Regions from separate parts of the Prevotella sp. oral taxon 317 str. F0108 genome, predicted to be linked through region 2. Evidence: riboswitches for the same ligand, from Rfam matches in the RefSeq annotation. Region 2 holds a riboswitch; each other region holds the start of a gene.
What was found. Region 2 has a riboswitch for cobalamin ahead of HMPREF0670_RS02600 (TonB-dependent receptor). Riboswitches for the same ligand answer to the same signal wherever they lie in the genome.
Positions count from the first base shown of each region.

Region 1: it holds a riboswitch for cobalamin, as region 2 does, so the genes downstream of both, HMPREF0670_RS07570 (right-handed parallel beta-helix repeat-containing protein) here and HMPREF0670_RS02600 (TonB-dependent receptor) in region 2, are expected to answer to the same signal.
Region 3: it holds a riboswitch for cobalamin, as region 2 does, so the genes downstream of both, HMPREF0670_RS06715 (ribonucleoside-diphosphate reductase subunit alpha) here and HMPREF0670_RS02600 (TonB-dependent receptor) in region 2, are expected to answer to the same signal.

Region 1 is NZ_GG740073.1:184,330-194,273, reverse strand. It holds gene HMPREF0670_RS07575 (hypothetical protein) at 1,189-2,028, opposite strand; gene HMPREF0670_RS07570 (right-handed parallel beta-helix repeat-containing protein) at 2,316-6,530, opposite strand; cobalamin riboswitch at 6,703-6,889, opposite strand; gene HMPREF0670_RS07565 (carbohydrate kinase family protein) at 7,195-8,115, shown strand; gene HMPREF0670_RS07560 (FprA family A-type flavoprotein) at 8,379-9,566, shown strand.
Region 2 is NZ_GG740072.1:707,240-717,183, reverse strand. It holds gene HMPREF0670_RS02600 (TonB-dependent receptor) at 1-1,915, opposite strand, end outside; cobalamin riboswitch at 1,956-2,151, opposite strand; gene HMPREF0670_RS02595 (bifunctional UDP-N-acetylmuramoyl-tripeptide:D-alanyl-D-alanine ligase/alanine racemase) at 2,269-4,746, opposite strand; gene HMPREF0670_RS02590 (outer membrane protein) at 5,191-5,688, shown strand; gene HMPREF0670_RS02585 (hypothetical protein) at 5,779-6,675, opposite strand; gene HMPREF0670_RS02580 (RNA methyltransferase) at 6,974-7,765, opposite strand; gene HMPREF0670_RS02575 (head GIN domain-containing protein) at 8,044-8,799, shown strand.
Region 3 is NZ_GG740072.1:1,750,310-1,760,253, forward strand. It holds gene HMPREF0670_RS17050 (hypothetical protein) at 1-108, shown strand, start outside; gene HMPREF0670_RS06705 (TonB-dependent receptor plug domain-containing protein) at 168-2,270, shown strand; gene bcp (thioredoxin-dependent thiol peroxidase) at 2,296-2,748, opposite strand; cobalamin riboswitch at 2,886-3,172, shown strand; gene HMPREF0670_RS06715 (ribonucleoside-diphosphate reductase subunit alpha) at 3,241-5,760, shown strand; gene HMPREF0670_RS06720 (ribonucleotide-diphosphate reductase subunit beta) at 5,803-6,849, shown strand; gene HMPREF0670_RS06725 (alpha-galactosidase) at 6,903-8,363, shown strand; gene HMPREF0670_RS06730 (pyridoxamine 5'-phosphate oxidase family protein) at 8,496-8,870, shown strand.

The sequences.
Region 1 (9,944 bases), on a different contig from region 2:
TGACATAAGCTTGCGCAGCAAACCATGCAGCGACGGAACAAGAAAGATGCAGCAATTAAAACTCACAAACTAAAAACTTAATAGCGCGACAATTCAAACAAAAATCACCTACCAATAAAATGAATAACTCAAACAATAAAGTCGTTTTGACGTTTAATATCTCTGCAAACTGAGAGGCGTGCAGAACAAGTCAACTCATAGGCTTATAAACTCACCAAAAAACAACAACTCTCGAGAACATCACCTCGCCTACTCACTAACTAGTAAGCTCATCAACTCAACCACGCAACAGCTAATCAACCCTAAAACTCATCACCTCAAAAATAACATCAACTTAAAAAATCATCAATTTAAAAACTCATCAACTTAAAAACCCATCAACTTAAAAGCTTAAATTTCTATCTTTTATTTTACATTAGCGCTCGAATTTTCGCTCCGTTCTAGCGAAAATACAGGTTAAAAAGTAGGCAAAAAGCCATTATTTCTACCCTTCCATGTCTTGGTGCTTGTCAATTTTTAGGCCAAGAACCTGCATTTTGCACCATTTTGCCTTTCTAGTTTGGTTGCCAACTCATATTTTTTCAACTCCAATTACCTGCTTTTAGCCCCTAAAAACCTACTTTTTAACGGCTATTTTGCCCTTTCTGGCCATGAGTTTCATGGTTCTAAAAGGTTTTGTTTATACAATTATTGTGAATGTTTATGCTTTTCGTCTCGCATTTAGCGGCAAATCGCACTGCATTTAGCATCAAAATGCCTTGCGTTTTGCACCAAAACACCTTGCATTTAGCACCAAAACGCACGCCATTTAGCACCAAAACGCAGTGCATTTAGCACCAAAACGCACTGAATTTAGCACCAAATAGCCCCAAAACAGGTGCAAATGGCCGCTTTGTTAAATAAATATTCATTTTGCCAACATCCCTATACAACCCCTTTTTGCACCAAAACAAACCCTCGCGAGAATCGATTTTTTGCGGCAAGGTGAGCGATTGGTGGATAAAAATGGCACTCTTAGTGTTAAAATATCTACTGAAAAGTGGACAAAAAAAGATTTTAACTCACCAACTCATAAACAACTCACCAACTCATAAACTCAAAAACTCAAACCCTAAAATAACGCAAGCAGGGCAGGCGACCTAAGCCCCCTACCCTGCTCCATTTACTCTGCCAACAACAATCTTTTGCTTAGAAAGAAATGTCGATACCGGCCTCAACAACGTTGTAGTCTTTGCGAATAGGCACAATGGGTGCCGTATCGTAGATTATGCGATAAGTGCCACGAAAGCCTACACTGGGCGTTACGTGGTAGGCAAGGTCTACTGCACCGCCAAACCGAGCGCTCTTGTGGTAGCTGTCCGGTCGGGCTTGGTGAATGCCCGTGGCGATAAACTCCCAATGTTCTCCTATCGTATGCTTGAAACTAAGCGACACATGGCTCTTTATGCTTCGGCTATACGCATGGAGCGGTGTGCCAACCGGTGGGTCGGGATATTCCCATTTTTCGAACTCATAGAACATTCCTGCTGTGGCAAACATAAGGAAATGGTCGGTATTTACCAATCGGTAGCGCGACTGCAAGCCAGCAGAAACCTTGAAGTTCATACCTCTACTGCCTGCCCATTGCGATTCGGCGTAAGGGTAAACCTCAACGGCAGGGACAAGCAAGTAACGAAACTCTGCATGTACATGGCCGCCACTCACGGTAACTTTCTTTCCATAAGCAGAAAACTCTAGCTTGTTGATGAGGTTCACCACGCGATTTTTGCCGATAAGTAAGTTAAGGTTGGCCGTGTTTTTAAAGGTAAGCACGTTCTCTTTCTCTGTCTTAAAGTCGAGAACGGGCTGCAACGAACCTTGTATCGTCTTTGTACTATCGATGTTCATCGTTAGGTTTTCCGTGAAAAGCATCTGCGCTTGTACAGGAATTGAGACGATGAAACCCAAAAGCACATAAGCAAACAGCCTTACGCATGCCCCTTTTTCAGGATTTGGATGAAATAATGATGCAAATAAAGAGGATAGCATTTTGCCTATTCTTTCATTGTAGGGCCGATGCCCCTTCCACGTTTCTCTAATCATGTTCTTGTCTTTGTTATCCTTAATTTGTATGTATGTTAGGTGCAAAGGTAAAGATTATATACTGAATATTGGCAGCACTTAGGTAGTTTTTAACGGATGCCTAAACCCCAAACTTGGGTTAAAGCCCTGTATAACGCAAGCAGGGCAGGCAACCTAAGTCCCCTACCCTGCCTTGTAATGATATACCCCTTAGCGGTATTAACCGCAAAATTGGGTGGTATCGGCGCACCTGTTTATAGCTTGATGGCCTTGCTCCATCTGCCGTTGTTCCATGTTATGCGAACCACCAACACGCCTTGGGGCAAGTCCGTTACTTGCAAACTGTCGGCGTTGGCTGGCAAAGCGTGGCGCGAGAGCAACAGGCCGCTCGTTGAGAACACCTCGACAACGGCATTGGCGGGCAGTAACGAAAGGCTCAACACGCCCTTATGTGCACTTAGTTGGATGCCATTGGCCGATGCCGAAGGCGCAACGATGCCCGTTGAAGGCCCGTTCCAAGCATGTTCGTAAGCACCAATGAGGGGCGTTAACGTGTTGCGCTGCTGCCCAAGTATGTCGGTCGGCACCACGGCAAGGGGCGTGGCGTGGCGCAATTCGGGTTCCGAAAGGGGTTGCAACAATACGTCTGATGCAAATTCCACCTTATTATTATAGGCGTATCGCTCGCCCGAAAGAGCCATCCAAGCCGAAAGTGTGGCTACGGGTGTGCGCACATCGGCCAGCGAAGGGCCGTTGGTGTAAAGGTTGTTGTGGTCTAAACGCAAGCTTGCTAGGTTTTCTTTGCGTGTGCATTGGTAAACGGCTCCCTTGCCCGTATTGGCAAAAAGGTTGTTGGTTAGGCGTACGTTGTCGGCCATTTTGCCGAGTATGCTCACCGTAATGTCTTTCTCGTTGCCTTCAACGCAAAGGCTGTTGTGGGCTACCAGCAGGTTGGCCAGGTCGCCTTTCAAGGTTAATGCCTTAGAGGCATTGCGCCGTGCGGGCGTTGTGCCGTGGCTAACCATCACCACATTGTTGACTATCTGCGCCTGCGAAGTGGGCAAACCCGACATGTTGCGCACGTAAATGGCCGTGCAATAGGCTTTTGTGGACAGGTTGATGCGGTTACGGGCAAGGCGAACATCGCCCGAGGCATCGATGTCTACGGCGTTAAAGTCGTTATGGTCGGAGGTTTCGTTCTCTACAATGTTGCCTTCGATGTGGGCATCTGCCTCGCGTGCCACGTATATGGCCTTCGATTCTTGGTTGCGGAAGACGTTGTTGAGGATGCGCCCACCCACTTCTTTGGGCAGTGCCACGGTGCCTGTGCCGCCCAAACGCACGCCCATATAACCGCCTTCGAGTAGCGAACGCCGCAGCGTTAGATGGTCGTTGTTGGCGTTGGCCTGACTTTTGGCGTACATGTTGAGCAGCGTTACCTTCTGTTGTATGTTGGTTGATTGGGGCGCATGCACGTAACAGCTGTCTATCGTTACGTGTCGGCTTTCGTTGCGCAGGTGTATCACACCAGGATAAGTAAGGTCTTCGGTGCTTATTTCGAGTGCTTGCAAGGTGGTATAATCGGCTCCGTCGAAAGTTACCACGCCGTACTCTTTGGCCATTTGGTCGGGGTCGTAACCGCCTTTTTCGAACTTATCGTGGAAGATATGCACGTCGCCGCGTTTGCCAGAGGTGGGTTTGATGGTGAGTGTATTGGCAGGCGACAGGCCAGGTATGTGCGGAATGAGGACGCGCTCGTTGTACTTACCGCTTTCGATGCTGATGGTAACGGGGCCGTCTACCCCATCTCTCAACGCATCTACGGCTGCTTGGATGGTTTTGTAGGTGGCGTTTGGGCCTACGTTAAGCGTTCCGCTGATGCCTTGTGCAACGATGGTGTTGGCTGTTTCAGCGGTTTGTGGCGTAACTTGGGCATTGTTGGCGGTTATATTGGTGAGCGATGCGGTGAGCGTTTGCCCTACTTGCGCCTCGCTTTCCACATCGGCCGCGAGCCAAAAATGGTATTCGCCCTCTTTTTCGATGGTGTAAGTGCCATCGAAGATGCCGTTGTTGCGGGTGTTGGTAGCGAATGTTTGCGTGGTGGCAAAGGCATTGTCTTGCCCAGTTGCATACACCTTATATATATGTATGGGGGCATCGCCTTGCATTTGGGCTTGCATTTGGGTGATGGAGAGCTGGCCATTGTCGCCCTTAACGCTGACAACAACGTGCAGCAAAGGCACATCTGTTTGTCCCTTAAATGCCTTTTCGGGGGCGATGGCGTGGGTTTGCACCTCGCTAACAGCAAGCTTTTGCGGCGTAATGGCCGACACTTCGAGGGCGAAACCCTCGGCAGCAACATACTTACCCGTGGTATAACGCAGGGTAATGGCACCGTTGGGAGAGGTGGAAATCAGCTTATCGAAATGGTCGTTGCGACTGAACGAGAAGTCGGGTTTGTCTTTTTTCTCCGTTCCGAAGTACACTTCTAGCTTGTCGGCAGCAGCTAATTTCCATGTTGTCGGCTTTATGGCGATGAGCCTTCCCGCGGTTTTGGGCACGAAAGTAATTAGCCCTTCAAAGCCTTTACTTTCATTTTCGTCTTTTCCGCCGTCGTCGTATAGTGTCAATGTGGTGTTGTCGGCCACCTCAACACGGCCATTATCGCCCTTTACTAGTGCGCGTTCGTATTCCACACGGCGCGCTCCATCGGGGTCACCTTGTTGCACGGCTGTTTCGCCTAGCGATGTTTCAACCTTCATTAAGGCCGCATCGAGCAGTTTTCCGGCTTGTGCATCGTTGGTCACATCGGCGCAAAGCAGCAGCCAGTTGTCGCCTTCGGTAAGGGCAAGGGGAGTAGACAGGGACATGGTTTGTTGCTGACTAAGGGCGGCTTGCGCGATGGTAGCCAGCGGATTGCCGCTAGGAGTGGCATCGGGCGTGTTCTTAGGTTGTACAAAAAGCTGCAAACCGGCCATAGCAGGCAACGATTGTTTGAGGTTAAGTTGCAGGCTGTTCAGCGTTATGGGCTGCAAATTGTCCTCGGTATGCAGGTTAATCAGCAGCAAGGGCTGGCGTGTAGCACCCGGCGAAACAGCTGCCGCAGATGCTTGGCGCACGTCTACACTAGCCAACGACATGGCTTTGGGAATGTATTCGCTTACTTTGGCTACGAAACCTTTGGCCGCATAGTGGCTGTCGTTGGGGTTGAACACGATGGTTAATGCACCATCGGGCGATTGCGAACGTAGCGTTTGGCCGGGTCCGCGCTGTTTATCGGCGGACGAAGTAAGTTCCCAAAGCTTGCGCCCCGTCGTTCCTTTGCCTTCGTACACAACGAATTTGGCACGCACACCGACGTCGGTACGTGGCGAATACACAATATCGAACTTGGAGAAATCTATCTGAACCACATGCCTGGCGTGCAGCGGAGTGAAGGTGGTAATGCGGTCGCGCGAGCCGCCTTCGTAATTATCGTTGTACGTATTGGTTTTAGAACGGAACGTCAATTCGCCATTTACACGCCTTTGATGCGTTCCTTCGAGTGCGTAAACCACGTTTTCTACCACTCGTTCGCCTGTTGGCAGTGGTGCGGGGAGGGCATGTTGGCCATCGGAAAGTGCCAGTTGAGCGAGCGAAAGGGCGAGCGTGTTATGGTTTTCGGCCTCGTCTGCCACGTCGCAACCCAGCCAAAAGAAGTTGTCGCCCGAACGAAGTGCAGGCTTAGCGGCTATGTTTAGCACCACTTCTCCATTTTGTACGGTGCCCTCGGCTAAGCGATGAGCAGTTGAAAAGTCGGTGGCCGATGTGCTTTGATATAGCTGAATGGCAGCTATTGGTCCGCTAGCTTTGAGCGTTAAACCGTTAAGGGTGAGTGCAGGTTCGGTGTTTTCTGTGCGAACATTAAAGCCCAACAGCGGTTGAGCCTTGTCGCCAGCGGTCAGCGAGGCATCTTTCATGGGCGAAATGGTTACATCGCGAAAGCGCATCGGTTGAGGAGTGAAAAGACTTACCACGGCTTTAAACCCATTGGAGCGGAAGGCCGTAGTGCTACCAAACTCTACTGTGAGTGCGCCTTGCGGGTTGGTGGCCTTCACAATGGGCGTAGTGCCCTTGGTGATGGTAGCCAAAAGGCGGTTGGCGCGTACCTCCGTGCCATCGTAAACGCGGATAAACTGCTTGTGGATACTGCCTTCGAAGATGTCTACCAGCTTGAAATCTACTTGCACTTTCTTGCCCGTAACCTTGGGAATAAAGGTTACGCTGCTTGTTTTTCCGTCCTTAAATTCGGGCGAAGTCTGCCCATTGGGTCCGCCGTCGTCGTAAAAGTCGATTGGCGTTTCGTCCACATCAATGGATTTTGGCGTAAGTTCCATGCGCACTTCTCTGTTTTGTGCCGTAGCCACCAGGGGCGAAAAGGCATAAAGAAAGAGGGTGCAAAGAACCATGAAAAGTTGGTTTTGCTTCATAATTTATTGTGATGTTAATGTTGATTTACATGTTGTTTGCGCTGCACACACAGCGAAAGCACAGGGGGTTTTTAACCTGATACAAAGTGAAAAGACATGATTTAACGAAATGAAATGCTACAAAGCACGCCAGCGAAAGCGTGCCGAATGCGCCGAACCTAACCCAAGAGGCCACACGAAGGCGTGCAACGGCAGGTATTCTGACTTGTTGCCAGGCAGTAAACGTCTTCCCAAACACCGTGTTCAGTGACCTTTGTTTACGCCGCCAAGGGCAACTCACAGCAGCCGGACTGTACGGGTTTTTCACCCGTTTCCCTTTTAAACGCCATACGGGGCGTACCTGTTGCTGATGCAAAGGTACGAAAAAACATGCGCATTAGCTGCCAACTCCAATCTAATTAGGATGCGGCAAACAATGCCCATAAACAGCACAAGCAACTTATACGCCAAAACACGCATACCCAAACACAAAGCCATGCCCCCCTAACAAAGGGCGTTGCCCCACCCCAACCCTTGGCGTTATGCAAACCCCTTGTACATTTTTAGCCCCATCCCACATGTCCAATCAAAAACTTACACAATTGTTTTGCCGTCTGATTAAAAATTCGGATATTTGCATATTGTTTAAATATCAACCCTAAAAAAGAACATTTATCACAGCGTTATGCGGAAAGTAATCGGAGTAGGTGAAACGGTGTTAGACATCGTTTTCAAGCACGAACAGCCCATAGGAGCCTTGCCTGGGGGGTCGGTTTTCAACACTATCGTATCGCTAGGGCGCGTGGGAGCCGACGCAACATTCATCTCGGCCGTAGGAAACGACCGTGTTGGAACCAACGTTATCAGTTTCTTAAAAGACAATGGCGTGCAGGCCGATTACGTAACGAAGTGCGATGAGGGGCAAACACCCATCTCGCTGGCCTTCCTGAACGAGCGAAACGATGCCGAATACCTGTTCTATCGCGACAATAAGAAGAACAATCCGGAGTTTGCTTACCCCGACGTGCAGGCCGACGACATCGTTGTGTTCGGTTCTTACTACGCCGTTAGTCCTGCCACACGGCCACAAGTGGTTTCGTTCCTAGAATATGCGCACAACCGTGGGGCTATCATCTACTACGACGTGAACTTCCGTTCGGGCCACCGAACCGACGTGATGCGCATAACGCCCAACTTGTTGGAGAACTACGAGTATGCCGACGTGGTGCGCGGAAGTAGAGAAGACTTCGAGGTGCTTTATCGCCTGTCCGACCCGGCTAAGGTGTACGCTGCCGAGGTTTCTTTCTATTGCAAGCGGTTTGTTTACACCGATGGAGCCAACCCCGTGCAGCTACGTGCCGACGGCGGCTTTTGCGAAAGCTATGCCGTTAGCGACACACAGCCCGTTAGCACCATTGGGGCAGGCGACAATTTCAACGCCGGATTTATCTTCGGCATGCTGAAATTGGGCGTTACAAGGCAACGCCTTATCGACGGATTGACCAAAGAACAATGGAACAAGATAATGAGTTACGCCCTGGCTTTCTCGGCCGAAAGCTGCAAGGGAACGGATAACTATGTGCCGAAAGGTTGGAAACCAGAGTGAAAAAAGCCTCACCAACAACCACTTTGGGGGAGTAAAAAGCCTCACCAACAACCACTCTGGGGGAGTGAAAAAGCCTCACCAACAACCACTCTCCAAGGGGAGAGGGGCGTGATTAGCATTGCTACTTTGCCTCATCAACCATATAATAAGACAAATGTATCGGTAACTCGTTAACTTGTCAACTAACGAACTCGTTAACTTGTTAACTTGCTTACCCGTCAACTAAATACACATATACACTCATAAACTCACAAACTCAGAATATGATAGAAATAGTAAAAGACATCTACTACGTGGGTGTGAACGACCGAAAGAAAGAAAAGTTTGAAGGCCTATGGCCACTTCCCAACGGCGTTTCGTACAACTCGTACCTCATCGTAGACGAAAAAGTGTGCCTCATCGACACGGTGGAAGCCGACTTCTTCGCGCAGTTTATCGAGAATATCCGCGAAGTTATCGGCGACCGTCCCATCGACTATATCGTTACAAACCACATGGAACCCGACCATAGCGGCTCTTTTGCCCTGATGAGGAAGTATTATCCCAACGTGCAGGTAGTGGGAAACAAGAAGTCGTTCGACCTGCTTAAAGGTTTCTATGGCATGGAAGGCTGCGAGTACGAAGTAAAGAACGGCGACCAACTGTCGCTAGGTAAGCACACATTGAAGTTCTTCTTAACGCCTATGGTGCACTGGCCAGAAACAATGATGACGCTAGACACTTCCAATAACATGCTTTTCTCTGGCGACGCATTCGGTTGTTTCGGTGCTCTTAACGGCGGATTGCTCGACAGCGAGATTAATTGCGAACACTTCTGGCTGGAGATGGTGCGCTATTATTCGAACATTGTGGGCAAATATGGCACGCCCGTGCAGAACGCCCTTAAAAAACTAGCCAACGAAAAGATAGACTATATCTGCTCTACACACGGCCCCGTGTGGCACGAACAGCTGCAAAAGGTGGTTGAAATGTACGACCACATGAGCAAATACGAAACTGAAGACGGCCTTGTGATATGCTACGGAACGATGTATGGCAATACAGAACGCATGGCCGAAGTTATTGCTAGGGCTGCCAGTCAGGCCGGTGTAAAGAACATTGCGGTGCATAACGTGTCGAAAACGCATCATTCTTACATCATCCGCGACGTGTTCCGTTATCGCGGACTCATCGTGGGAGCACCCACATACAACACCGGACTATACCACGAAATGGACGTTTTGCTGAGCGAGCTGGCCAACCGCGATATCAAAAACCACCTTATCGGATGGTTCGGAAGTTACGGATGGGCCAGCAAAGCCGTGCAGAAGATTGGCGAATGGAACGAAAACGGACTGCACTTCGAACACGTTGGCACGCCCGTTGAAATGAAACAGGCTCTATCGCCCGAAGTGGCCGAGCAGTGTCGCGCACTGGGTAAGGCCATGGCCGAGCGTTTGGCGCAAGGTTAAGTTCTACAACAAACTACGCTAGCCACGGTGGATTTGGCCGTAACAAGCCAAACCCATCGGCCGCGTAGAAGATAACAGCAGGGGGAGATAACTAACTTTTTGTTGGAAATAGCCACACATAAAGAATGCGTGAGCATTTAAGTTGTGGCCAATTAAAATGCAAAAATGGAGCGAAAGACCATGTTGTCTTTGTCCACTTAGCTAGAACATAGGCGTGAGTCTATAGGCTGAATATCTTGGTTTGGAGGCGTGAGCCTCTTCATTTGAAGTTCTCCCCCTGCTTTATCTTTCTTACAGAGCGGCCAACCTCTTGACAATTGTATCACGTGCAGCCCACATAACCAAACCGGACTGCCCAACTTAAAAAACATAACATTA
Region 2 (9,944 bases):
TTAGTTTGCACCGAAGTTTTTGCCAATTAAAGGCGTAAACAAGCGAGAGGTCACTGGTGTACCATGCTGGCATGTAGTTGTATACGATGTTTTCTTGCTGGTTATATCGTTTGCCGGCATAGATAAAGCTGTAATTCAGTTGCCATTGCTTGTAGTTTGCACCTACAATGGCCGAACCGCTATGCCAAGGAATGTAGGGTATTTGGTGCTTGTAATACGAGTCGGAAGGGTTGGTTACGTCCCTTGCCTGCTGATAAGTGTATTGCAAACGCCCCGTAAACGAAAGCTCAGGCGAAGGTTGCATGGTTGTTTCGGCTTGCAGGTCGATGCCTTTGATGTGCACTTTGCCGAGGTTAAGCATGGTCCACCTAAACTGTTGACCTTTGGGATAGGCCACAATCTTATCGCTTACGATGTTGAAATAGCCGTCTACTTGCAGCCTGAAACCACGTATTAAAGATGCTTTGTATGTTTTTTCCCACACCGCTCCCACGTTATATTGCACTGCCGTTTCGGGTTTTAGCAGCGCATTGCCAACCTCGGTGTAGAACAACTCGTTGAAAGTGGGCATGCGGAAACTTTTCTTGGCAAAGGCGCGAAGCGAAAATGCCTTGCTGGAAAAGGGATAGAGGTTGACAAAGAGGGCAGGGGAGAGCACGCTGTGGCTGGGCTTGTCTACCATTGTGCGTGTGTGGTCTTTGACGAATGTACCCAAAACCGATGCTTGCAGTTTGAGGTGACGATAGTCAATGGCTGTGGCCAGCGAGATAAAGTTGCTGAAACGATGGGGGAAAACAAACAGACGAGCATCCGAATCGAGCTTGTTCCACTTGAAATCGTAACTTAAACTGACCGACCAATTGGGCATCAGTTCCAACACATTAGCCGTAGATAGATATATTTCTTGCTGTTTGTAGGTGTTGTCTACGGGCAGTTGGGTTGGGTCGTTGTTGATGTAGTGCGTGTGATAGTAAGCGTATTTGGCCAACCACTGCGTAGAAAAGGCATCGGAGAAACTTTTTTGGAAACGCAATTGGGAGAAGTGATTGTGGTCCGACTGCCTTTCGCCGCGCCGCCAAACATTGTTAACAATGGCTCCTGGTATTCCGCGTTGCGAATTATAGGTGTAAGCTTTCCAATTCCACATGCCGTGGTCTATCACGCCATGCAGGTTTGCCTCGGCCCTTAATGCCCAAATGTCTCCGTTTTGGCGTATGGCTGTGGTGTCGTAAGCCACAGAGTGGTCTTGGTTGTGGCGCAGATAACGAAAGCGATACTTGCCACTAGACGTGAGATAGCCCACACTAAGCGAGGTGTTAACGGCTTGGCTGAGTCGGTTTTCCCATAAACCCGATAGCCGATAGGTGTCACTAGAAGCGCAACCAGCCTTGAATCTAAGGTTAAAGGGCTTGTTTACGTCGAAACGAGGCGTGCGTGTGCGGATATAAACAGAGCCTGCATTGCCGAAATCGCTTGCAGGTTGGAAGATGGCACTTTTCTGTACGTTGTATAAAGTAATCTCCTCTACGTTGTCTAACGATAGTTGTCCAAGGTCGATTTGTCCGTTTTGGGCATTGCCAAGCTCAATTCCATCGTAGAAAATACCGAGGTGGTTGGTGCCCATACTACGTATGTTAACCGTTTTCAGTCCGCCAACACCTCCGTAATCTTTTATTTGCAGTCCTGAGAAATAGCGTAAGGCATCGGCCACACTGTGTGCGTTCAGCCTTTCAAGCACGGCGCCATCAAGCTTTTGCGAGGGAATAACCTCGCGAAAGGTGTTTTTAGACACGACAACAACCTCGCGTACATGTTGTACCGAGTCTAATGCCAACTGCCGTTTTGTATCCTGACCATGAGCAGATGCAGCGAAGAACAACGCCGCACAAGCCGAAAAGAAATGTACGCTTTGCATATTTCAAGTTCTTATCTTATAACCTTTCCTCGAGGTTAAATTAAAGATAAATGGCAATGGCAGGTCTTCTGACTTTGTAACCCGGCCACAAACGCCTTCCCGAATTTCCCTTGACGGAGTTCAGTGGCGCAGTGTTTGTGGCCAGTAAAGGTTACTTACAGCAGCGGGACTGTTCGGGATTTTCACCCAATTCCCTTTTAATCGCTCGTAAACGAACCTATTGCCTAGTTGTGCAAAGGTAGTGATAATATATGGAATATGCAAGCATGATGTGCAGCGAGCTTAGTATGCGCACAGGCAGAGCCACCAATTAACTCGCCCTCACACTTACGTCTCGCCACGAAAACGCAACATTAGTCTTGAAAATAAACCCTATTTACCCTGTTGCTGATGCCCGTAAGCACCTCGTAAGGAATGGTTTGCAGCGCGTCAGACAACACCGTTACGGGCAAGTTGTCGCCGAAAATCTCCACACTATCGCCTTCGTTACAGTCTATCCCCGTTACATCTATCATGGCTACGTCCATGCAGATGTTGCCAACATACTCTGCTCGCTGGTTGTTCACCAAGCAATGGCCGTTGCGGTTGCCCAATCGCCTGTTCAATCCATCAGCGTAGCCAATGGGTATGGCCGCTATCACGCTATCGTGTTCAATCGTTCCGCGGCGCGAATAGCCCACAGTCTCGCCAGCCTTAACCTTGTGCAGTTGCAGAATTGTAGTGCGCAGCGTACTCACATTGTTGATGATTGCGTTGTTTCGAGGGTTAATTCCGTATAGACCTAGGCCCAAGCGGCACATGTCTAACTGACGTTGCGGAAAATGTTCGATGCCCGCTGAGTTGTCGATGTGGCGCAAAATATGGTGTTCGAAGGCGGCCTGCAACATCTTGCTGCCTTTATCAAAACATTCAAACTGCCGTTGCGAGAAGTTGTCGAACTGGTCGGCATCAGCCCCAACAAAGTGCGAAAACACCGATTTGGGTATCAAGGCGTTTTGGTTATGCAGGCGTTCTATCAGTCGCGGAACATCTTTTTCGGGGTCGAACCCTAGGCGATGCATGCCTGTATCCAGTTTGATATGCACGGGAAACCCCGTTATACCCTCTTTCTCGGCAGCCTTAATGAGAGCCTCCAATAGGCGGAAACTGTACACTTCGGGTTCCAAATCGTAGTCGAACATGGTTTTGAAAGCCGTCATTTCGGGGTTCATTATCATAATGTTGCTGCTTATTCCGTTGCGTCTTAGCGTTGCTCCTTCGTCGGCAACGGCCACGGCAAGATAGTCTGCACGATGGTCTTGCAGGGTCTTTGCAATCTCTACGGCTCCTGCACCATAGCCGTCAGCCTTAATCATACACACCAACTTGGTATTGGGGTGCATCATGGCACGATAATAATTCAGGTTGTCTATCATGGCATTGAGGTTCACTTCGAGGGTAGTTTCATGCACTTTCTTCACCATGAGTTCGGTTAATTGGTCGAAACCAAAACTTCGTGCGCCTTTAAGTAGCACCACTTCGTTGCGCAATCCCTTAAAAACATCGCTGCGTATGAAATCTTCTACCGAGGCGAAGAAATGCCGTTCTGCCAACCTGATGCTTTCTTTGTTGGCGCAAATCTTCGGTCCGATGCCGATAAACTTCTGCACGCCGCGTTGTTCGGCCAAGCTCGATACCTCTTTATATAGTTCAGCATCTGGCAGTCCGCTTTGCAAAATGTCGCTCAACACTAACGTTCGCTGCTGCCCGTTGTGGTCGGGGCGGCGGTTCATAAAGTCGAGAGCAATGTCCAGCGAGTTGATATCCGAGTTGTACGAGTCGTTGATGAGCGTGCATCCGTTAAGTCCTTCCTTCACTTCCAGTCGCATAGCCACGGGTTCGAGCCGCCTCATGCGTTTGTCTATGGTGTGCGCATCGAGCCCAACATGCAGGCAGATGGTTGCACATACAACAGAATTGCACACCGATGCATCATCAATGAAGGGCAACGAATAACTTGCAGGCTGGCCTCCTTTATATATATAATGTATGGTGGTGTGCGTGGGTTGCTTGTCTATCTTAGTTACAAACATGGCTGCATTGGGACTTTTCGTAGACCATGCCAGGCGTTCGCCTTTGTTGTTCGTTTCGTTCAGCACGCGTGTCACCAAGTCGTCGTCGGCATTATACACCATTACCTCGGCTCCTTCGAATAGTCTTAACTTCTCGCGACACTTCTCTTCGGGCGTGGCGAAGTTCTCTTCGTGGGCCGAACCAATGTTTGTCAGCACCGCAATGTTGGGTTTGATGATGTCGTGTAAAGCCTGCATTTCGCCCTTTTGACTGATGCCCGCCTCGAAAATGCCTAATTGCGAATGGCTATTGAGCAACCAAACAGAGAGCGGAACCCCAATTTGCGAATTGTAACTGCGCGGACTTCGCGTTACAACCATTTGCGGCGAGAGCAGTTGGTACAGCCATTCTTTCACCATTGTCTTGCCGTTGCTGCCCGTTATGCCCACAATGGGAATGTTGAAAGCCTCTCGATGGCGTTGGGCAAGGCGTTGTAAGGCCTGCCTGGTGGACCTAACACACAAGAAATTGGCATCGCCGAACAACTCGGCGGCACGTGCTGGCACTTCTTCTACCACAAAGCAGCGCACACCGCGGCGGTAAAGTTCGGATATATAGTTGTGTCCGTCGTTTCGGTTAGACCTCAAAGCGAAGAACAATGTCTCTTCTGGAAAACAGAGCGAGCGACTATCGGTGAGCACAAAGCTGATATGCGCCTCGGCATTGCCTAGACGTTGCGCCCCGATAAGCGTTGCAACCCTTTCAATGGGATATGTCATTATCATTTGTACTTTTAAGTTGGTGCAAAGGTAGTGCAAGTTGATAAAACAGCAAAATAAATATAACAGCTATTTGGAGAATAACCTATGACAGGCCATTTTGACGCCTTTTGACGTGCCTTTGTGAATGGTTATCCAAGGTGTTTGCCAATAATTTGTTCTGAAAGTTTGAATGCGTAAAAAGTGTTACATGTGCCACTTTCCCTTTATAAACGGCATATTCGGCTGAATGCCTAAACTACGCATCATACTTTTTCACTATAATTGTAGTTATTTTTTTACATGAAAGCATGTGTGTTATGTTTTTTTTATTTATCTTTGCCCACTGATAGAAAGAGATATTGATCATCCGAATAAACTTAACAGAGAATATAATCACCTCGAATGCCATGTTAACTTATGGCTTGTAGGGGTAAAATTAATCATTAAAAAACGATAGAGAAAATGAAGAAACTTTTCTTAGTGGCCGCTTTTGCCATGGTAAGTGCATTTGCATCTGCACAGTTTGCTGTTGGTGTTCACACCTTGTATGGTACAGAAGTGTCTAATCTGGGTATCGGCGTAAGGGCTCGTTACGACATTAACGAGCAGTTCCGTCTTGATGGTAACTTTAACTACTACTTCAAGAAGAATGGTTTGGAGTTTTGGGACATTAACGCCAACCTACACTACCTCTTTAACATCACCGACAGGTTCTCAGCCTATCCACTTGGCGGATTGGGCTTAGTAACCGCCAGTTCGACCATTGAAGTAAGAGATCCATTTACAGGCAAAGTGTTGTCGAGTACTTCTGAATCGAGCACTAAGCTTGGTTTTAACTTCGGTGGCGGTGTAGATTTCGCCCTCACAGACGACCTATATCTAAATGGCGAAGTGAAATACCAAATTATTAGTGGGTACAACCAAGCCGTGATGAGCGCAGGTATCGTTTACAAATTCTAAGTTTTAAGCCTTAGACTTTAATAAAACTACAAGGCCCGGAAGGTGTTCGTTCACTTTCCGGGCTTTTTGTGTGCAATGATGTTCAGTAGCTTATTCGGCGGTTGCAGCTTGCTTTTGTTTCTTCATTTGCCTACGATGCTCGATGGAACCATAAACATAATAGAACACAAAAATGCTCCATGCCACCACCATCATGAAGATGAAAGTGGTGAGAACAATCGACCCAATGAGCAGCGCATTAAAATAAGTGGGCAGTCCTGATGGGTCGTTCATCGTTAGTTCGCCTAACAACGACGATGTTCTAGCACCCAAGAGAATAAAGGTGGGCAAGAAAATAATCGTGCCAAGGCATACAGATGCCAGCACTGTAAAGAAGGTTGTGCCAATAAGAAGGGCTCCACCTCTTACTCCCGACACGTAATAGGCTATCAGGTTGCGGCGCAAACTACCATTTGGAGAGAGCAAGTAGCGCATCTCGGCATACTTAAAGGGCACCATTATCAATGCCATGAGCAACAGCCATGCAACGGTTACCCCGCAAACAAGCGTGATGAAGTTGGCGGTAAAGGGCTTTCCTAGGTGGCTCATCACCACCATTCTAACCACTACAATGCCTATGGCCATTAATATAAGGTAGACAATTAGCTCTACACCTACGATGGCTAACGAGCGGCGAAGGTTTTGTTTCAGTCCGCTTTCGCTGACAAGCGTTATCACCGAGGCGAAGAAATAAGCCCACAAACCAAGGCTAACCACCCACGTACCAATACTTCGTACGTATGATAGGATGGTGGGAGAGGGGCTGCCTAGCGAAGTGGCAGATATTTCTTGCAGTGCAAAAAAGCCAAACAATGCCGTCATGATGGCAAAGAGCAAGGCTGGCAGCCATGTACCCTTGATGGTTTTGGCGAAGTTAATGCCTAGCAAATTGTTGGCTGTCTTTATGCAGCTAGATAGGCTCCTGTCTTTAATGAGTTCGGTTTCCATGTTTATATCTTTTAAAGGGTTTCTTATTTAGTTGACAAGTTCACGAGTTGACAAGTTCACGAGTTGACAAATTTACGAGTTGACAAATTTACGAGTTCACAAGTTTACGAGTTCACAAGTTTACGAGTTCACAAGTTTACGAGTTCACAAGTTTACGAGTTCACAAGTTCACTGGTCGGCGAGTTGGTGAGTAGATGAGTTGGCAAGTTGAGTAATCTAGTTAACAAGTTGGTAGGCGCAGCCATCTTTTCACCTTTTCACTCTTTCACTTTTTCAACTTTAAACCACCTTTTCAACCTTAAACCACCTTTTCACCTTTCCCTATTGCGCCTTGTCTTCTAAACTCTGCGCACACTATGGCGGTGGCATTTGCCACGTTCAAACTTTCGGCACGTTCTTCTCCTATGGCAAAACTAGGTATCAGAAGTCGGTGGGTCACGCGTTTCCTCACACCTTGCGAAAGGCCTTTGCCCTCGTTTCCCATCACGATTATGCCGTACGCACAAAGTTGTTGCGTGTAGATGTTATCACCATCGAGCAGGGTTCCGTACACAGGGAACGAGGGAGGCAGGGCATCGAGTAGGGTTTCGAGCGGGGTATAACTCACCTTCACACGAGCAATGCTGCCCATTGTGGCCTGCACCACTTTGGGATTATAAACATCGACCGTATCGGTACTGCATACCACGTGGCGAATGCCAAACCAATCGGCCAACCTGATGATGGTGCCCAAGTTGCCAGGGTCTTGTATTCCGTCGAGCATCAGGGTCAGTTCGTTCGTTTCAACGTTGCCAGCTGTGGTGCTTTCGCCCTCGTATAGCTTAGGGAAAACGGCCAAAACCTGCTGCGGAGCCTGCATAAAACTGAGTTTGTGCAACTCGTCGTTGCTGACGGTTATCAGTTCTGTACCCTCCTGCACGGCATTAGATGCCCGCCATTGGGGTGTGGCCACAAGCAACTTTGCAGGTGTTTTGGCAAGCAATTCGCCCACCACCTTCGGTCCTTCTGCTACAAAAACGCCTTCCGCGTCGCGGTGTTTCTTCGTTTCTAAGGCGCGTATGTACTTTATTTTCGCTTTACTGATGGTCATCTTATCTGCAAAGTTACGTTTTTTTTGGTAATCATGTGCAATGCCTTCGACTTATGATTAGTAAATTTGTATAAATGATGCGAAAGACCTTGTGGCAGCCGCCATTTGTTGTTAAAATAGGTTTCTAAACCCGCTAAATCGCCGCTGCTTTGCTTTCTGAATGTTAATTATACCCCTTCATGCCTGTTTATCGCACTTCTTTTCATAGTTTTGCAACCAAAGTACGCTGAGATGCGTCTATAAGATTGTATTAATCAAGTTATAAAAAGACAGTAAAAATGAAACAAAGAATTTTGTTAATTGCTTCGGCAGTTCTCGTGTTTGGCGCATTGTTCACCTCTTCACGAGCTTATGCCGGAAGCCACAAGAAGAAAGTTACCACCCAACAGAACTTAAAGTATTTTAAACGCATTGTTATGTCTACTCCCTACGACGTACATTTTGTGCAGGGAGAGAGCAACACGGTGAAACTAGTGGGGCCACAAGCCGAGGTTTCTTCCGTTGTTCTGCGCGTAAGTGGCGAGACCTTATATATAGAAAGGGCTGCTAGGAGAAGCCGAATGTTCTTCACGTCAAGTGATGATGTTGACATTTACATCACTTCTCCCGACCTAACGCAACTCGAAATTAAAGGCTCGGGCGACTTCAAGGCTGCCCGACGTGTAGATACAGACCAGCTAACGGTATCTATCAATGGCTCTGGCGACATTGATTTTAAGGACATTATCTGCGACAAGTTGGTGGCTTCAATCAACGGCTCGGGCGACATTGAATTTGGATTTGTGGAATGTGTGAATGCTGAAGCGAGCCTTAGAGGGTCGGGCGACATCGACTTCAAACGTCTTAAAGCCGATAAAATGCAGTTCTCCGTTAAGGGTTCTGGCGACATCGGGGCCAACCTTAACGATGCTGGAAACGTTAATTGTGAGGTGTTTGGCTCTGGAACAATTAAGTTGGCAGGTGTGGCTAAGAACCTGAACAAGAACATACGCGGTTCTGGCAATGTTGAAACGCACCGCCTACAGCTAAGATAGTTCACAGTTTTCGAACGGAGAGAACAAAACTCCTTAGAAACAAATTAAGTTTGGTTTTACCACTGGCTTGTATTTGCTAGTGTACAGGCACGGCTCCTATTGTGCTACATCTTATGGTAACGCACAATAGGAGCTTTATTTGTAGGTGGGCTGTTATAGTCCGTTTGTTTACAATCCACCAGCTTATTTACTCACGAAAACTCAATAAACTCCCGTATACAACTCACCAACTTACAAACTCATGAACTCATAAACTTATAAACTCAAGAACCCACAAACTTATCAACTCATGAGCCCACAGACTTATCAACTCATGAACCCACAGACTTATCAACTCATGGACTCATAAACTTATCAGCTCATGAACTCATAAACTTATTAACTCAAGAACTCATAAAATTATAAACCTAAGACCTCATAAACTTATAAGCTAACCAACTCAAAATCTTAAATTGTTATTATTTATTTTACAAAAGCACTCAGAATTTTGCCTCGTTCTAGCGAAAAAACGGGTCAAAAAGTAGGTAAATAACCACCATTTTGGGTCTTTCACTCCCTTTGTCTTGTCCATTTTCATAAAAAATACCTGCATTTTGCACCAATTAGCCTTTCTAGTTTGGCTGTCAGCTCATGATTTCTCGAGCCGAATTACCCCCTTTTTGACCCTAAAACCCACCTTTTTAACGACTATTTCACCCCTTTGAACCATGTTTTTAATGACTCGAACAGGTTATGAATATGCCATTGCGGTGTATTTTTATGCTTTTCGCCTTGCATTTAGCAGCATTTCACACTGCATTTAGCACCATTTTGCCTTGCATCTTGCACCATTTTGCCTTGCATTTAGCATCAAAACGCACTACGTTTTGCACCATATTGCAATGCGTTTAGCGGCATATTGCACTATGTTTAGCGGCAAATAGCCCAAAAACCGGTGTAAATGGCGGTTGCTTGACATAAATATTCATTTTGCCAGCATTTGCAACTACCCCCATTTTGCATCAAAAGCAACCCTCACGAGAATCGATTTTTTGCGGCAAGGTTGGAGATTGGTGAACAAAAAGGGTACTCATAATGTTAAATTTCTTACTAAGAACTAGACAAAAAAGATTTTACCGTATACAAGCGCATTGGCAACGGCACGA
Region 3 (9,944 bases), 1.0 Mb from region 2:
GCACAAGACAAGTCCAGGACGTATGTCGTTAAAGACAGCCTAACGCAGCTCGCCGTGCGCGGATGCCACGTAAGGTTCGGCACGGCCCCCCCGAACAAAGCACTGTAACCAATGCCAGGGGATGCTTTTCTTTACCAAACGGCGTTGCCAGTGTTGTTGTTTCACACGTGGCATACGAACCAAAACAGGTTGAATTGAGCGAACTCGCAGGCAACACCATTTACATCACGCCGAAAAACATTGCCTTAAAAGAAACCACCATCACCTCTACCACGCCCAACAACCGCGGCAGCGAGTTCAGTTACGATGCTCGTCAAGCCGCCTCGAGCATCTCTATCATTGGCGAACCCGATGTGCTAAGGCACACATTGAGCTTCCCCGGCACATCGTTTGGCATGGAAGGCACGTTGGGCATTTTCGTGAGGGGAGGCGACACAAGCGGCAATGGCCTTTACTTCGGCGGCGTGCCACTATACGTAACGTCGCACCTGATGGGGCTTTTCTCTGTCATTCCACCCGAAATGGCCGATAAAGTCGACTTTTACAAAGGCGGACTGCCTGCCACAAACAGTAACTATTCTTCTGCCCTCATAAGCGTTTCGCCCAAAGCCTGCTATGGCACACCCACCACAGGTAAGGCGTACATATCGCCTTACCTTTGCGGATTGCACGTCACACTGCCGCTCATAATGAACAAAATGTCGGTCAGGCTGTCCGCCCGAACCACCATCCTACCATATATGTTGAACTGGATGAACCGCACAGACGACAAACTGCGGGTAGACCTTTACGACATTTGCGTAAAGCTAGACTACAAGCCCAATGCCCGAAACGCCTTCTCTGCATTTTATTTCCACACAAACGACCTCTACGAATACACCCAATACCAAGAGTTGCGCAACAAACAAGCGTGGCAAGCATCTGCCGCCAAGCTGGAATGGGATGCTAAACTGAACGAGCAGACCAACTTCAATTTCTTAGCCTACCACACTTACGCATTCTCAATACAAGAGTCTGACCACTTCGCCCCCAACACCAGCGACACCCGCTCGCACGTCGCCATTGCCTCTAAGCTGAATGAATGGGCATTGCGGGCGATGTTTGCCTACACTTGGAAGCAAGGAATGGCAGTGCGGGCAGGACTATCCATGCAAAGCCAAAAGTCCACTAATGGTAACCAGAGAAGCCTAACAGCCCAAAAAGGAGCAGAAAACGTACAAACTTACCCGAACACACTTGGCGCCGTTTTCGCGGAGGTCGACCTAAAATTTACCAAACAAGCCGACCTTAAGCTCGGCATAAGAAACACTACCCGATTTCATGATGAGCGCCAGCCCATAAATCCCGACCTCCACGCGCTTACACATTGGTACTTCAAACCTTGGTTGGGCTTAGAGATTGCTTACGACAAGCAGAACCAATTTCACCACATTCTAGAAGGGTTGCCCACTGGTTGGCCGCTCAACATCAGAGTGGCAAGCAACGAACGTTTTCCAAAAGAGGAGACAAACCAATTTTATGCAGGTGCGTTCGTTAAAAAACGATGGGCCGACAACAATAAATTCGATGCCACACTCGGGGCATATTGCAGGCGGATGAACAACCTCGTAGCCTACACCAGCCCCATTAACGCCTTCGGCTTAAACACATTCACGTGGGAAGAAGAGGCATCACGCGGCAAAGGACGTTCGCTTGGAATAGAAGTAAGCTCGGCAATCAGCCTGCCAATATTCACTGCATCGATTGCATACACGCTCTCGAAAACCACCCGCACTTACCCTTTCATCAACGGCGGCAGGCCTTTTCCCCATAAGTTTGACAGGAGGCACGTTCTTAACTGCCAATTGCAATATGCCTTTGTAAGGAGACCTACACGCAAGGGGACAGCCGAACACAATGTAGCTTGCAATGTCGTGCTCGCCTCGGGCAACCGGCTAACCCTCCCCATAGGCACTTATCAAGGTGTCGCGCCCCCTCATTGGGACAACTTAAAAACCGGTTTCATCCATCCCGACGAGTATTATCGCCATATTTACGATAGGCAACAGATGTCCGACGTCAACGCCATCTCAATCAAAAACTATTTTCGAACCGACCTCGCCTACAACTACATCTCTCGTGGCAGACGTTGTACAAGAGAGCTATCCGTCTCTGTTTTCAACGTATTTAACAGGCGTAACCCATACGCCATCTTCCATGAAGAAGACAGATGGAAACAACTTAGCATTGTTCCCATCATGCCTATGGTTAGGTGGAGCATCAGTTGGTGAATACTAGAAGGCCTTCAAACCCTCATTACTCACCCAATATCTGCTGTGCGTGTTCCTTTACCTTAATCTCCTTGGGCTGCATAATACGGGTTATCACACCCTCTTCGTTGATGACGAACGTGGTGCGGAACGTGCCGAAATACTTGCGGCCATACATGCTTTTCTCGCCCCAAACGCCAAATTCTTCCACCAATTTATGCTCGGTATCTGCTATCAGCGGAAACGGCAAGTCGTTTTTCTCAATGAATTTCTTATGCGATTTCTCATCGTTTATGCTCACACCAACCACGGCATAGCCCTGTTTTTGCAGCTCGGCATAGTTGTCGCGCAGGTTACAAGCCTGCGTAGTGCAGCCCGAAGTGAGGTCTTTGGGGTAGAAATACAACACCAACTTCTTACCTTTAAAGTCGCTTAGGCGTACCTCGTTGCCGTTTTCGTCGTGCCCCAACACCTCTGGAGCCTTTGTTCCTATTTCCATCATGATGATAATTCGTTTGTATTGTTTGTTTGGTACAAAGGTAAACATTAATTTCCGAAAAGCCTTATCCGCCACCAAAACACATTTTCGCCCCACATAACGCCCAGCAAATGTTTCGCCCTTTGCGGCAAAATGAGTACCTTTGTGCCCGAATTGGTTTGCCAAGGCCCAGTGCTAGGCGATTAAAAGGGAACGGGGTGCAACTCTCCGACTGTCCCGCAGCTGTAAGTTCTTTACGGTTTTCTTCCAGAGGCGGCATCTAAAAAGCCACTAAACACGCTGTGTCAGCGCAGGCATGCTTTTTAAATAACGCTGTTACATAAGCCACTGTTTCGGTTCAATCGCATGGTTTGGCGAACCGAATTGGGAAGGCGAAGAGAATTAGAACAAAGTCAGAAGACCTGCCTGTTCGTCAAAAGTGCCGTTCCACTCGTGGGAATAGGGAACGCCACGAAACGTTTTTTTAATCAATAAGCAAGTCAAAGTTATCTCATGGACATAACCAAGAGAAATGGTTCGATGGCTCCCTTCGACAGGGAAAAGATTGCCACGGCCATCAAAAAGAGTTTTATCAGCACAGGGCGACCCATCGTGGAAGACGAAATACACGACGTGGCTATCGCCGTTGAGCAAGTTATCATAACCCACCCTGCAAAACTTAACGTTGAATGTATTCAGGACGAGGTGGAACGAAGCCTTATGCAACGCGGCTTTTACGCCGAGGCTAAGAGCTATATTCTGTTTCGTTGGCAGCGAACCGAACAACGAAAATACCTCAATAGGATTGCCAACACCCTGCAACAAGCCGAAATTGCGCCCGTGTTGAAAGGCATCGCGGCCGACTTCGAGCCCGAGTTGTACCCCATTGCAGCGCTCGCCGAGAAGTTCATGGGCTTTGTTAAGGCCGACATGAACGGGCGCGACAAACTCTCGGCCTTGATAAAAGCCGCCGTGGAACTTACTTCGGCCGAGGCTCCTAATTGGGAATTTATCGCGGCTCGACTGCTTAGCTATCGCCTGCAACGCGACTTAGAAACGTTCGAGCAAGCAGAAGACATACAATCCTTTGCCCAAAAGGTGCGCCATTTGGCCAGCCAGAACCTCTACGGAGCCTACATTGTCGATGCTTATACCGAGAACGAACTGCAACAGGCGGCATCGTTTATCGACGAAGAACGCAACAAGCTGCTCAACTATTCGGGGCTCGACCTCCTTATCAAACGTTATGTTATCAGGTCGTTTGCCCACAAACCCGTTGAAAGCGTGCAAGAAATGTTCCTTGGCATAGCACTACACCTGGCTATGAACGAAGGCGAAAACCGACTGCATTGGGTGAAAAAGTTCTACGACATGCTTAGCCGTCTGGAAGTAACTATGGCCACGCCCACCCTAGCCAATGCGCGCAAACCCTTCCATCAGCTGTCAAGCTGTTTCATCGACACCGTACCCGACAGTCTTGAAGGCATCTACCGCAGCATCGACAACTTTGCCCAAGTGAGCAAGTTTGGCGGAGGCATGGGTCTTTACTTCGGCAAAGTGAGGGCCGCTGGCGGTCGCATTCGCGGATTTAAGGGTGCCGCCGGTGGCGTGGTTAGGTGGATGAAGTTGGTGAACGACACCGCTGTGGCCGTAGACCAACTGGGCGTTCGCCAAGGCGCAGTGGCCGTTTACCTAGATGTTTGGCACAAAGACCTGCCCGAATTTCTACAATTGCGCACCAACAACGGCGACGACCGTATGAAAGCGCACGACATATTCCCCGCCGTGTGTTATCCCGACTTGTTTTGGAAAATGGCGCAACAAGACCTCAATCAGGATTGGCACATGTTCTGTCCCAACGAAGTTCTAACTACGCGCGGTTACTCGCTAGAAGACTTCTACGGCGAGGCATGGGAGGAGAAATACCACGAATGCGTGGCCGACAAACGCCTTTCGCGCCGAACCATGACCATTAAAGACGTTATCCGTCTTGTTCTCCGTTCGGCTGTCGAGACCGGAACGCCCTTCACTTTCAACCGCGACATCGTTAACCGAGCCAACCCCAACGGTCACAACGGCATCATCTATTGTTCTAATCTCTGCACAGAGATTGCTCAAAACATGAAAGCCATCGAAGAGGTAAGCAACGAAGTGCTGACCAAAGACGGCGATACCGTGGTGGTACGTACGGTTAAGCCGGGCGACTTCGTGGTTTGCAACTTGGCTAGCCTTTCGCTTGGCAACTTACCATTAGAAAACGAAACCTATCTCAACGATATTGTGGCGACAGTTGTACGTGCACTCGACAACGTTATCGACCTGAACTTCTACCCCGTGCCTTACGCCCAAATCACCAACCACCGCTATCGCAGCATCGGTCTGGGTGTAAGCGGCTATCACCACGCATTAGCCCTGAGAGGCATTAAATGGGAGAGCGAAGAACACTTGCAATTTGTAGATCAAGTGTTCGAACGCATCAACCGCGCCGCAATCGAGGCCAGTTCTTCCTTGGCAAAAGAGAAAGGCGCATACGCTTACTTCGAGGGTAGCGACTGGCAAACGGGCGCTTACTTCGACAAGCGCAACTATAATTCGCCCCAATGGCAGCAAACCGCCCAGCGTGTAAAGGCACAGGGCATGCGCAACGCCTACCTCTTGGCCATCGCCCCCACAAGTAGCACCAGCATTGTAGCCGCAACAACGGCGGGATTAGACCCCGTTATGCAGCGTTTCTTCTTGGAAGAGAAGAAAGGCGCCATGCTACCACGTGTGGCTCCGGCGCTATCCGACCGCACTTTCTGGCTCTACAAGGGCGCATACCAAACCAATCAAGCATGGAGCATGCGCGCATCAGGCATACGCCAACGCCATATTGACCAAGCGCAAAGCGTTAATCTCTACATCACCAACAACTATACCATGCGACAGTTGCTCGACCTTTACCTCTTGGCATGGCAAAGTGGGGTGAAAACCATCTACTACGTACGAAGTAAATCGCTAGAAGTGGAAGAATGCGAAAGCTGCGCATCGTAACCAACAACACTACACACACAAACGAAACTCAACACAGCACAAATGGACAATAAGCTAAAAAAGAACGCCTTGTTTAACCCACAAGGAGATACCGACTTACGACTAAGGCGCATGATTGGAGGCAACACCACCAATCTAAACGACTTTAACAACATGCGCTACACGTGGGCAAGCGACTGGTATAGGCAGGCAATGAACAACTTTTGGATTCCAGAAGAGATTAATCTTACCCAAGACACCAAAGACTATCCGCTGTTGCCGCCTGCCGAACGCAAGGCTTACGACAAGATATTGAGCTTTTTGGTGTTTCTCGACTCGCTGCAAAGTGCCAACTTGCCCTCGCTAACCGAGTTTATCACGGCCAACGAGGTAAACCTCTGCCTGCACATTCAGGCCTTTCAAGAGTGCGTTCACAGCCAGAGTTACAGCTACATGCTCGACACCATCTGCTCGCCCGAAGAGCGAAACGACATTCTCTACCAGTGGAAAACCGACGAACACCTACTTCGCCGCAACACTTTCATCGGCGATTGCTACAACGAGTTCTACGCCAACAACGACAAAGCATCGCTCATGAAGACGCTCATGGCCAACTATATTCTCGAAGGCATCTACTTTTATAGCGGCTTTATGTTCTTCTACAACTTGGCGCGCAACGGCAAGATGTCGGGGTCGGCACAAGAAATACGCTACATCAACCGCGACGAAAACACGCACCTGTGGCTCTTCCGCAACATCATTCACGAGATGAAGAAAGAAGAACCCGAATACTTTACGCCCGAAAAGGTGAAAGTCTACGAAGAAATGATGCGCGAAGGAGTGCGACAAGAAATTGCATGGGGCCAATATGTAATAGGCGACGAGGTGCAAGGACTTAACGCACAGATGGTAAACGACTACATTCGCTACCTTGGCAACATGCGCTGGCGTAGTCTTGGTTTCGGCAATTTGCTTGAAGACAACATCGAAGAGCCCGAAAACATGCGCTGGGTAGCTCAATATGCCAATGCCAACATGGTAAAAACAGACTTCTTCGAGGCCAAAAGTACGGCGTATGCCAAAAGCACAGCCATCGAAGACGACCTGTAACGGCTTGCCCATCCAGCCTTTTCTCCCCATCTTTACACCCGTAACATGCAAATATGAAAAATCTCATCTCAACGTTTCTTTTGCTGTTCATGCCGCTCGTGGCCGCTGCCGATAACGGATTGCGTTGTGCCAAAAGCGTTTTTACGCAACCCGATGTGCGTTTCATGCAGAAAATAAAATCAATACACGCCGATGCCGTCATCGGGGTTAAGGGATTACCTAGCGGACTGCAATGGAACGCTCGCCGCAACTTGGTTGAAGGCAAGGTAAAAGCACCTGGCACATACACCTACACCGTAACTTCTAGCATAAACGGGCAGGTAAGCGAAGAACAAATCAAGCTTATCGTGTCTGACAAGTTGGCCATGCCCCTTCCTTTCATGGGATGGCTGTCGTGGAACTCGGTAGAAGGCGATGTTTCCGAGGCTATTGTTAAGCGTGTGGCAGACATGTTTCGGGCTAACGGATTGTATCAGGCTGGTTGGAACACGGTGATGATGGACGACTTGTGGCAAGCACGTAAGCGTGCAGACGACGGAAAGCCGCTACCCGACCCCAAACGCTTCCCTAACGGCTTGCGTAACCTTGCAGATTACGTGCACGGCAAGGGCATGAAGTTTGGGCTTTACACCGATGCGGCCGACAAAACATGTGCAGGTGCATTTGGCTCGTATGGCTATGAGCGGATAGATGCCGAACAATATGCCCAATGGAACGTGGATATTGTGAAGTGCGACTACTGCAATGCGCCGCCCGAACAAGACACCGCCATGGTGCGTTACCGCCGTTTGGGCGATGCTTTCAAAGCTGTTGCACGCCCCATTACGCTCTACATCTGCGAGTGGGGCGACAGAAAGCCGTGGCTTTGGGGCGCAGAGTCGGGCGGTAGTTGCTGGCGCGTTAGTGCGGATGTGCGCGACAGATGGACTTGCGAACCAGGCGGAACGGGCGTGGTAGAAAGCATCAAGGCCATGAAAAACATCGCGCAATATGCAGGTGTAAACCGCTTTAACGATGCAGACATGCTTTGTACAGGACTGCATGGCAAGGGAAAATCATCGAACGACTTATGTTTTGGCACGCCAGGCATGACGCAAGACGAGTACGCCACGCAGTTTGCGCTGTGGTGCATGTGGTCGTCGCCCATGGCATTATCCTTTGATCCACGTGCCAACACCGTTACAAAAGAAGACTTGAAGATACTAACCAATCGCCACCTTATTGCCCTTAACCAAGACCGAATGGGGCAACAGGCCGACTTAATATCAGATGCAGACAGCCTTGTGATGTTTGCCAAAGATTTGGAGAATGGCGATGTGGCCCTCTCTGTTACCAACATGTCGGGCAAATCGCTTGAAGCCACTTTCCACTTCACCCAAATACCCGCCCTCGATGCCAACAAACGCTATCAATGCCATGACTTATGGACGGGCGAAAGGCTTTCTGCCGTAAAACGTAGCTTTACAACAAAGGTTCGTCCGCACGCCACACGCGTGTTTAGGTTGAGCGAGTAACGGGGATTTATCTATGGGCAGGCTCTAAAAATACGGTGAAGGCTATTTTCTGAAACGTACTTAAAGTGGGAATTCATTTATTTTCTATACCTTTGTAAGCATTATATTGAACACCACAAATATTTATAAGACATGTTGACAGAAAAGTTTTTCGACGTTATAGGCAACGAAGGTGTTGTCTCCATCGTGTCTTGGGGAAACGCAGAACCCCATCTCACCTGTACATGGAATAGTTATCTGGTAGTAACCCACGACGAAAGGATTTTGATACCCGCTGCAGGAATGAAGAAAACCGAGGCTAACGTAGAAGTGAACAATCGTATCCTATTGGCACTGGGCACACGTAATGTGGAGGGATTCAACGGCTATCAAGGTACGGGCTTTCGTATTGAGGGAACCGCAAGGTTTCTTACGCAAGGGGCCGATTATGACATGATGTACAAGAAATACCCCTTTATAAGAAGTGTGTTGGAGGTTACTGTTGTTTCGGCAAAGCAACTGCTCTAACCCAACTTTCAGCAAAATGCCCGACTTCCCCGTATGGGTTGTCCTAATCATCATACGTCAAGGTAAAACCTATAAACCATTGTTGCTGTCCGCCAACTTCAAAAACGGCACAATAATATCCCCTATCCGCAATGCCCATCAACAGGCATTGCGGATTTCTTTCGAAAAGCAAGCACCCTTTCAGACTATCCCCTTATCGGCTGTCCGCTAAAATGAGAGAGCTGAAACACAATATATTGTAAACCGCACTCTTCTAAATATGGAATGCCTTAGCTCGTAAACTCTTGTGTGGGTATCGAAACTTCTATGCGCTGTTATACTTTGGCTGCGCCCTAAAAAGGATCGTATGAGGAACAGGAAGAGGCTTGCTTTTGGCGAGATGAAACGAATTTCCCCCAATCGGCAATATGAACAACACATTTGCTGTTCCCAAACTTTTAGCGGATGGCAAAAGAAACTGGAAAAAACAATGAAGTCGTCTTGGCCTTTACATTTCTACCAATTGAGTGTAGTCTGTTTTCTTTGTGCTTTAAAATCAAAACAAACGCCCCGTTCATGTACAAAGCACCTGGACAAAGATACGACAAGAGCCAGAAACACAGCCCCATTTGTTTGTGGTAAAGCATGGTTTTATTTAAGAAGGCTGCCCTGGCGAAAGTTGTTCCAAACACTCTCTACGGATTGAAAACCCTGCTGCAATGGCAGATTACTTCTGCGTTTACATCATGCTGTGTGTAAGTGGCATGCCCTGCAACTGCTCCCCCTTGCCGTCACAAGCGTACATGTTTTCGGAGCCGATGACCACTCGCACGCGTTTACGGTATAACCATTTTGTCCAGTTTCCAGCTATAAAATTAACATTATGAGTGCCCTTTTTGTCCACCAATCGCTCATCTTGTCGCAAAAAATCGATTCTCGTGAAGGTTTGTTTTGATGTAAAGCGGGGGTAGCTTGTGAATGCGATGAAATGAATTTTTATTTAAAAAGACCGCCATTTGCAACAGATTTTGGGCTATTTGCTGCTAAACACACCGCGTTTTGGTGCTAAATGCACTACGTTTTAGTGCAAAATAC